DNA from 2 places in the uncultured Porticoccus sp. genome. Region 1 is predicted to be linked to the other one. Evidence: riboswitches for the same ligand, from Rfam matches in the RefSeq annotation. Region 1 holds a riboswitch; the other holds the start of a gene.

Region 1 (5,075 bases):
GCAGGGTGCCCAGGGAAAACCGGGAAATCATCTGCCCCGTCGATTGATTGACAGTCATCCCCTGTTTGAGGCTTTCCAGCGGTGGGAAAACGGCATTGGGTGGTGTCGTGATCATGGGCAGTCTTTCTACCCAAAGGCCGGCCATCTGGCCCTCCAGAAGGTCCACGTTCAGTAACAACCGTGGGTCGATCACCACATCATGGTGACCAAATCGCATCAGAAACAGCTGTACGCCACCCACTTCTGTGGTCTCGCTGGGCCACCAGGCAATCACTCCCGAGTTGTAAATACGGCTGGCTTTGGGTGGCGTGAAGGATATGCCCTGAATAAACCCGGCGCCACAGAGTCGTTCGGCGGCACGCCAGTAGCCGATTGCCCGGATATAGGGGCGCGCTATGGCGACCTCCTGCATCATCGCCAGGTGGGTGGCGTTACAAGGGTCAGTGGTCCGCTCATTGAGGGTTTCAAGCAGATTGCGGGCGTCAATAATGGCCTGTTCTGTTTCCTCACCGAGCCGCTGTGACAATTGCTGCAGACGCTGCTCCTCTGTGCCAACGGATTCCCGCCAGATATACCAGCCCAACAGCAGTGACAGGGCCAATGCCCCAAGCACTGTAATGGCCAGGATACCAAAAAAGATTTTGTCACGACGTGCCAGCATGGAGGAAACAGACTTATGGGGGGGCGTTACTTTAACAGAGAGTCGCCCAAAACGGGTATGGAATGACGCATGCCGGGCGACTTGGCCATCAGGGTAACCCTCTTGGTGGGCGGGACTGTGGCTTGAGCTTGATCGAGTGGGTTGATCGACATCAACGAGCTGTAGGTGAACCGCTGCTAGGATTCGTTTTTTCCTCAACAGGTTTTTGTCACCGTGATTTCTGAAAATACGGCCATCTGGGATCGTCCGCTGATCGAGCGTTACGACCTGTCCGGCCCCCGCTACACGTCTTACCCCACGGCGCCACAATTCCACGAAGGCTTTGGCGAGGCAGCACTGTGTCTCGCGATTGAGCGCAGTAATGCAGCGGGTCGTCCTCTGTCCCTGTATTTTCATCTGCCCTTCTGCAGCACGGTCTGTTATTACTGTGCCTGCAACAAAATCATCACGGCCAATCGCAAGCGTGCCATGCCGTATCTGGAAAGGCTGATCACCGAGGTGGCTTGTCAGGGGGCACTGTTTGACCGTTCCCGGCCAGTCCATCAGCTGCATTGGGGTGGCGGTACACCCACTTACATCAGTGATGATGAAAAACGCCTGTTGATGGCCGCCACCCGCAAACATTTCAACCTGTTGGATGACGACAGTGGCGAGTATTCGATAGAGATTCATCCTGGTGATATGGCCGTCAGTACGATCAGCTGTCTGCGGGATTTGGGATTTAACCGCCTCAGTATGGGGGTTCAGGATTTCGATCCCACCGTGCAGCAGGCGGTCAACCGTTTCAATTCTGTGGAGGAGGTGCGTGCGCTAGTGGAGGCGGGCCGCGCCGAAGGTTTCCATTCCATCAGCATGGACCTGATCTACGGTTTGCCCCACCAGAGTTGGGATACTTTCAGGCACACCCTGGACAGCATCATTGACCTCGGCCCGGACCGCCTATCAGTTTTCAATTACGCCCATTTACCCCATCTGTTCAAGGTGCAGAGACAAATCGACGAAAGCGCACTGCCCAGCGCGTCCGAAAAGTTGTTGATGATGGAGCGGATGACTCAGGTGTTGCTTAATGCCGGTTACGTTTACATTGGCATGGACCATTTTGCCCACCCGGACGACGAGCTGGCAGTGGCCCAGCGCAACGGTGTGTTGCAGCGCAATTTCCAGGGTTACTCCACCCACGGCGGCTCTGATCTGGTGGCCTTTGGCGTGTCCGCTATCAGTGCCATAGACAATGTGTTTGCCCAGAATCACAAGCAGATCGAGGATTACCAGATTGCCATCGACAGCGGTCATCTGCCGGTGGCACGGGGATTTGAGCTGAGCCCTGATGACCTGCTGCGCCAGATGGTGATCAAGCAGTTGATTTGCCATTTTGAGTTGAATTTTTCTGACATCGAGCAACAATTTGGCGTTGTGTTTGCCGACTACTTTGCGGCAGAGTTGATTCAGCTGCGGTCGATGATGGACGACGGCTTGGTGGTTCTCAACCCGGATAGCCTCCGGGTAACCCCGGTGGGACGACTGTTGATTCGCCGCATCTGCATGACTTTTGATGCCTATATCAACAAATCCGAGCCGGAAATTCGTTATTCCAAAATTATTTAAATACAGCCATTGAGTTGGTGATTGATTCGCGTAAACTCCCAATCTCACCTGCACACAGCAGGTGTTTATTCCTAAGGGGCGGCGTAAGCCTGAGACATCTTCGGATGAACCCTTTGAACCTGATCCGGATAGTACCGGCGTAGGGATAGGACGCAAAACCACCGTTCACTCCTTCCATATCCGGGTCTCTTTAACAGTGTTAATGGGGCTCATGATGATAGACCTTTTTCGAAAAATGCAATGGCTGGTATTTGCCTGCCTCCTTTCCGGCGGTGTGCTTGCCACAGAGCTCGAGAATTCCGAGGGCACAGCAGCCGAGACCCCCACACCAACGCTACCCGCTGAAACGATTCAGGAAGTCGTGGTGACTGCCGAGTTTCGTGACGTATCCTTGCTGGATACCGGCAACAGTGTCTCCGTTCTCGACAGTCAGCAGATTGAACGCCGTCAGGCCCGTCACCTGGACCAGCTCCTGAATCTGGTTCCGAATGTGAACTTTTCCAGCGGTGCATCGCGCGGCAAGTTTATCCAGATCCGTGGTATCGGGGAGCGCAGTCAGTTTATCGAGCCGCTGAACCCCTCGGTGGGTTTGTTGATTGACGGGATCGATTTCAGTGGTATCGGCGGTGCGGCAACAACCCTCGACTTGCGTCAGGTTGAAGTGTTGCGCGGTCCCCAGGGTACGCTCTACGGCGCCAACGCACTGGCGGGTTTGATCAATATGACATCCAATAACCCCACTGACATTTTTGAAGGTCACATTGAAACCTCCATTGCCGAGTATGAAACCCGCACCACCAGCGCGGTATTGAGTGGCCCGATTGCCGATAATCTGGGTTACCGTCTGGCCGTGCAGGGCCATCGCAGTGACGGCTATATCGATAACGAATTTCTCAATCGCAAGGATACCAGTAACATTGACGAGCTCACTGCCCGGGGCAAGTTGCAATGGCAAGCCAGCGATCGGTTACAGCTGAATTTCACCGGTTTCTACGTGGACGCCGACAATGGCTACGATGCCTTTTCGCTGGACAACACCCGCAATACGCTCTCCGATCAGCCGGGTCACGACCGTCAGGAATCCACGGCCTTTGCGGTTGAGAGTATCTGGCAAGCCACTGAGCAATTTGATGTGGTCGGATTGGTCAGTTATGCCGATACCAACCTGGAATACAGTTATGACGAGGACTGGAGCTTTGCGGCTATCTGTGATGACCAGCCTTGCGAGGGTTGGGCCTATTCCTCTTTTGATCGCTACCAGCGCAGCCGCTATAACGGCACTCTGGATCTGAAGTTGATTTCCAATGAAGCGGGTCGCCTGTTTAATGGTGCCAGCGACTGGGTGCTGGGTATTTATTACCGCAGGCAGAATGAGTCGCTACTGCGACAATACACCTATGCTGACGGTGACTTCACCAGCGATTTTGATACCCGCAATCGGGCTGTCTACGGTCAGCTGGACACCCGACTCAGTGACCGTTTAAAGCTGGTCAGCGGCGCACGAATCGAGTTTCGCCGTGCCGATTATCTGGACAGCGAGGGAGTTCGTCACGATACCAGTGAAAGGCTCTGGGGAGGTCGTCTGGCTCTGGAGTTCGGTCTGAGTCCGGAAACCCTGCTCTATGGTCTGGTCTCGCGCGGGTACAAGGCCGGTGGGGTCAACAGTAACCCTGAGCTGGACTCCGATGCCCGGGATTTTGATACCGAATATATGTGGAATGTCGAAACCGGCATCAAGGGTGACTGGCTGGATCGCACCCTGCAGGTTAATCTGGCACTGTTTTACCAAATGCGACGGGATATGCAGGTCAAGCAATCATTGGTCAAGCCGATTACCGGTGATCTGTGCCCCTGCAGTTTTATTGACACCTTTGATAATGCGTCCAAAGGTCGTAATTATGGTCTTGAGCTGATGTTTGACTGGTTAGCGATGGACGATGTTCAGGTCTACGGCAGTCTTGGCCTGCTCCGTGCTACCTATCAGGATTTTGAAAGCTTGAGCCATGTGGATGCCGATCCGGAAAACAATGTAGCGGTCGATCTCGATGGTCGGGAGCAGGCACATGCGCCTTCCTACCAGTTTTCCCTGGGGGTCGAGGTGGCCTTAACCGGACAGATGTCGGCAGCACTGGAAATGGAAGGCAAGCAGCAGTTCTATTTGTCGCCGCGTCACAACGCCAGGTCAAATCGCTACGAGCTGTTCAATGCCCGGCTTGAGTACCGGGTGCAACAGTGGGATTTCATGCTGTGGGGACGTAATCTGACAGACCGGGATGTGATTGTTCGCGGTTTTGGTGGCTTCGGCAATGACCCCCGCAATTTTTATCAGACTGAACCCTATTATCAGTATGGTGAGCCGCGCATTGTTGGCGCCACCGCCAAATACCGCTTTTAAGGGCATTACCCCAAGGAGATTTATCATATGCAGGTGACCATTGATGTCAGTATGTATCCTAACCGGGAGGACTTTATTCCGCCGATCAAGGGGTTTATTGAGAAGATTAACTGCTATCCGGGGCTTGAGGTGCAGACCTTCCCCACCAGTACGGTGGTGCAGGGTGAATACCAGACGGCCATGCAGGCGGTTCAAGATACCATCGCCGCCTGCCGTAAGGAGTTCGGGATGGCGATTTATGTACTCAAGGTAATTCCCGGCTATGAGGCACTCTGAATGTCGGATTGGTTGAGCCTGGAAGCACTGGCGGTGGTTTTTTCATTGGCCTATCTCGTGCTGGCTATGCGAGAGAACAGCCTGTGCTGGTTCTGTGCCTTTTTTGGCACGGCTATTTATATCTGGGTGTTTGGCGGT
Region 2 (5,075 bases), on a different contig from region 1:
GGCATTCATAAAACGCAATACTTGCGGTTTGTCATCATGGTAAAAATAGTGTCGTTCCGGCTTCAATGCCATTGCATTGACAATAGCATTCTGCAAAGCGGGCATGTCTTGGGGATAACGGCGTATCACCGCACGCAGATCCACCGAGTGTTCATTACCGAGACACAGTAATAACCGGCCTTCGCAGGTAACCCGAACCCGGTTGCAACTGTCGCAAAAATTGTGGCTGTGGGGAGAAATAAAACCAATGCGACTGGTGCTGCCGGCAATGCGGTAGTAACGGGACGGCCCGGCAGTGCTCTCGGTGCTGGCCAACAGTGGATAATAATCACCGATTCGCTGCCGGATTTCCTCACTGGTGACCAGCCCGCCCTGCCGATCGCGACAGCCGACATCGCCCAGCGGCATTTCCTCAATAAAGCTGATATCCAGACTCCGCGCCAGGGCAAACTCCACCAGCGCGACCACCTCGTCATCGTTCTGACCGCGCACGATCACGCTGTTCAATTTGATGCGCTCGATACCGGCCTGCTGCGCCGCCTCAATGCTAGACAATACTTGCGGCAGTTTACCGGTGCGGGTAATGGCACTGAAACGCTCAGGATGCAACGAATCAAGACTGATATTTATACGCCGCACACCGGCGGCTGCCAGTGCCGGGGCGGTGTTGCGCAACTGGGAGCCATTGGTGGTGAGCGTCAATTCATCCAACCCGCGCAGCGAGCCCAGGTTGCCGATCAACGACATGACGTTTTTGCGCACCAGCGGCTCTCCCCCGGTCAGACGGATACGCTTGACTCCCAGGGATACAAAAGCCTGTCCCAGGAAAGCCATCTCTTCCAGCGTGAGCAGTTGCTGGCGCGGCAGAAACCGCATGTCCTCCGCCATACAATAGACGCAACGAAAATCACAGCGATCGGTCACCGACAGACGCAGGTAGTCAACAACGCGACCAAAACGATCCTCCAGAACGGCCTGGGGTTCACTCTGCATAGCTGGTGCTCCACAACTGCTTCAGTGTAAATACGTGTTTTCTTCCGGTGATCTCTAGTTTAGGAATCGACAGCCTCGATTCGTTGATCGAAGTCAAACTTACCCATGTAATTAGCTGTTAACTTGCCACAGGAAGGAAAAAAATTCCTTCAAATTCATTAAGTTAATACCAAGGTATCATTCACCATACCACTTTGGTAGCGGCTTCAGGAAACGACCTGAATTGGGGATTAGATCATGAAAAAAGCTGTTGCAACAAAATCAAAAGTGGCCTTCGCCACCGCCATTATGATGGTGGCAGTGGGAATGGCTGGCACGGCATCTGCCACTGCCGAAGAAGTCACCAGTTTGTCCGAAATCTTTACCAAGGGTGATATCAACCTGTCCTTCCGCTACCGCTATGAGTACGTGGATCAGGATGTCGATACCCTGAATGTCGCCAAGGCGTCCACCCTGAAATCCCGCCTGACCCTGACCTCCGCCAGCTTTCATGGCTTTTCGGGGCTGCTCGAGGTCGATGACGTCGCCCAGATTGGCAGCGAAAGCTATGCCACGCCGTCCAATGGCAAGGCCTCACAATATCCCATCGTCGCCGACCCGGACGGCACCGATATCAACCAGGCTTTCCTGAAATACAAGAATGACTACTTTGCCGGTACCGCCGGTCGCCAACGCATCAACCATGCCGGCCAGCGTTTTGTCGGCGGGGTGGGCTGGCGCCAGAATGAACAGACCTACGACGCCTTGCGCCTGGAACTACCCGTCGGACCGATCAAGTTGGACTACAGCTACATCTGGGACGTCAACCGGGTGTTCGGACCTGATACTGGCGGCGCTCAGCCCCGTCGTTTTGACTCCGACTCCCACGCCCTGTACCTGTCCTACTCGCCCGCGGCGGGACACAACATCGGCGTCTACGCCTACCTGCTGGACTTTGACAACCGGGTGGAAAACGTCACCGGCAACTCTTCCCAGACCTACGGTGTGGAATATAACGGCGCCTTTGGTCCGATCACCGTCGCCGCAGCGGCTGCATCCCAGACCGATTACGGTGACAATGCCACCGACTACGACGCCGAGTACTACCTGGTGGAACTGGGCACCAAAGTCAAGGGTGTTGGCCTGGGTATAGGTTACGAACTGCTGGGCAGCGATGACGGTAAGAAAGCCTTCAGCACCCCGCTGGCCACCCTGCACAAATTCCAGGGCTGGGCGGACATGTTCCTGGTCACCCCCAACGACGGTATTGAAGATCTGTATTTCAAGGTGACCAGCAGTGTGGCAGGCGTGTCCCTCGCCGCTTTCTACCACGACTTCAATGCCGACGAGGGCAGCGCTGATTACGGTGAAGAATTTGACATCGTCGCCACCTACCCGATCAACAGGAACCTGTCGGTGGAGCTGAAATACGCCATGTACAATGCTGACGAGTTTGCGGTGGATACCGAGAAAGTCTGGTTTACCGTCAACTACACATTCTGATCGAATGTCAGCCTGAACGACACGTTGGACTGGCGAGTATTTGACCGGAAAGTGCCCCGGGGTCGAGGTATCAGCGTCGACCCCGGGTTATCTTTACTGACAGCGACTTTCCCCAAGGGAAAACTACTCCGCTGCTCACCGCCACAGCCGGGAATACGCTTGTTCAAAGTGTCCTCAGATTGCGTATAATGATCCATTACATGCTCTTGGGGTGCCGCAAGGCTGAGATGCTGTTTTTCCCGGAAGGGAGACAGCGAACCCATTGAACCTGATCCGGTTAGTATCGGCGTAGGGATGGGCTCTCAATTACAGCAATGCCAATCTCTCTATGCCTCACAATTCATTCATTCCTGTGAGGAGCAACCATGAATTCAAAAACACCTGTGCAACCTGCCGCCAGGAACTTCATTACCCGTGAACCGCTGCCCGCCAGCCGAAAAATCTATCTGAGTCCCGAGGGCCACCCCGACGTAAAGGTACCCGTTCGGGAAATCGGCCTCACCGATGGTACTGCGGTAACGGTCTACGACACCTCCGGCCCCTACACTGACCCGGACGTGGATATCGACGTCCACAAGGGTCTGCCGGACCTGCGCAGCGCCTGGATCGAGGCCCGCGGCGATACCGAGTTCTATGAAGGGCGCGAGATCACGCCCATCGACAACGGCCACGAGGGACAGGACAAAGCCTTCAAATTCTATAATGAAGCGCTGCAGCGTCAGCCCCGCCGCGCCAAAGCCGGAGGCAACGTCACCCAGATACACTATGCGCGACAGGGCATCGTCACCCCGGAGATGGAATATATCGCCCTGCGCGAGAATCAGGCCCGGGAGGCGCTGAACAACGAATTCACCACCGAGGAACGCAACAAGCGCCTCGCCGGCAACGCCATGGGCGCCAACCTGCAGCCCATTACCCCGGAATTCGTCAGAAAAGAAGTGGCCGAGGGCCGGGCCATCATCCCCGCCAATATCAACCACCCGGAGTTGGAGCCGATGATTATCGGTCGCAACTTCCTGGTGAAGATCAACGCCAATATCGGCAACTCCGCCCTCACCTCGAATATCGAAGAGGAAGTGGAAAAGCTGGTGTGGTCCACCCGCTGGGGCGGCGACACGGTGATGGACCTGTCCACCGGCAAGCACATCCACGCCACCCGCGACTACATCGTCCGCAACTCGCCGGTACCCATCGGTACCGTGCCGATTTACCAGGCCCTGGAAAAGGTCAACGGCGTCGCCGAAGACCTCACCTGGGAGGTATTTCGGGACACCCTGATCGAGCAGGCGGAACAGGGGGTGGACTACTTCACCATCCACGCCGGGGTGCTGCTGCGCTACGTGCCACTGACCGCCGATCGGGTTACCGGCATCGTCTCCCGCGGCGGCTCCATCATGGCCAAGTGGTGTATCGCCCACCACCAGGAGAGTTTCCTCTACACCCATTTCGAGGACATCTGCGAGATCATGAAGGCCTACGATGTCAGCTTCTCCCTGGGTGACGGGCTGCGCCCCGGATGCCTGGCGGACGCCAACGACGAGGCCCAGTTCGGCGAACTGAAAACCCTCGGCGAGCTGACCCAGATCGCCTGGAAGCACGATGTGCAGGTGATGATCGAGGGGCCCGGTCACGTGCCCATGCACATGATCAAGGAAAACATGGACATGCAGTTGGAACACTGCCACGAGGCGCCGTTCTACACCCTGGGGCCACTGACCGTGGACATCTCCCCCGGCTACGACCACTTCTCCAGCGGTATCGGCGCCGCCATGATCGGCTGGTTCGGCTGCGCCATGCTCTGCTACGTGACCCCCAAGGAACATTTGGGCCTACCCAACCGGGAAGACGTCAAGGAAGGCATCATCACCTACAAGATCGCCGCCCACGCCGCCGACATCGCCAAGGGCCATCCCGGCGCCCGCTACCGGGACGACATGATCTCCAAGGCACGTTTCGAATTTCGCTGGGAGGACCAGTTCAACCTCAGCCTCGATCCGGAGCGGGCACTGGCGTTTCACGACGAAACCCTGCCCAAGGACTCCGCCAAGGTGGCCCACTTCTGTTCCATGTGCGGACCCAAATTCTGCTCCATGAAGATCAGTCAGGACGTGCGCGACTACGCAGCGGCTGAACAGGGTATGCGGGAGAAATCCGAGGAATTTCGTGCGAAAGGCGGCGACATCTACATCCAGGTGCGGGAGGACTGAGGCCGGTGCAAGACACAACCGCCCTTTTCTTGCCCCCCAGGGGAAATAACCCATGCAGATAGCCATTGTCGGCGCCGGCATTATGGGTCGGGTACTCGCCTGGCAGTTAAGCCAGCGCGGGCACCGGCTCAGCATCTTCGACCGCGACCCCATTCACAGCGGCGATGCTGCGGCCTACACCGCCGCCGGCATGCTTACCCCCTACTCGGAAGTGGCCTCGGCGGAGCTCGCCATCCACGCCATGGGCATGGCTTCCCTGCCCCTGTGGTCGGCCATGGCCGATGCGTTGTCAGTCGCCGGCAGTGGCCGCTGCCACACCCAGTGCGACAGTCCCTGCGACCAGTCCCATGAACCGGACTGCGACCTCTGCTTGCGCCAACTGGGCAGCCTGAT

Evidence for each region. Region 1 has a riboswitch for thiamine pyrophosphate ahead of AACZ64_RS08870 (TonB-dependent receptor). Riboswitches for the same ligand answer to the same signal wherever they lie in the genome.
Region 2: another riboswitch for thiamine pyrophosphate. It lies ahead of thiC (phosphomethylpyrimidine synthase ThiC); the one in region 1 lies ahead of AACZ64_RS08870 (TonB-dependent receptor).

Annotation. Positions count from the first base shown of each region.
Region 1 is NZ_CAXBHS010000008.1:84,692-89,766, forward strand. Features, by position in the region: gene AACZ64_RS08860 (EAL domain-containing protein) at 1-661, opposite strand, end outside; gene hemN (oxygen-independent coproporphyrinogen III oxidase) at 875-2,266, shown strand; TPP riboswitch at 2,331-2,429, shown strand; gene AACZ64_RS08870 (TonB-dependent receptor) at 2,481-4,661, shown strand; gene AACZ64_RS08875 (hypothetical protein) at 4,689-4,937, shown strand; gene pnuC (nicotinamide riboside transporter PnuC) at 4,938-5,075, shown strand, end outside.
Region 2 is NZ_CAXBHS010000013.1:99,143-104,217, reverse strand. Features, by position in the region: gene moaA (GTP 3',8-cyclase MoaA) at 1-993, opposite strand, end outside; gene AACZ64_RS12015 (alginate export family protein) at 1,231-2,475, shown strand; TPP riboswitch at 2,673-2,787, shown strand; gene thiC (phosphomethylpyrimidine synthase ThiC) at 2,841-4,682, shown strand; gene thiO (glycine oxidase ThiO) at 4,735-5,075, shown strand, end outside.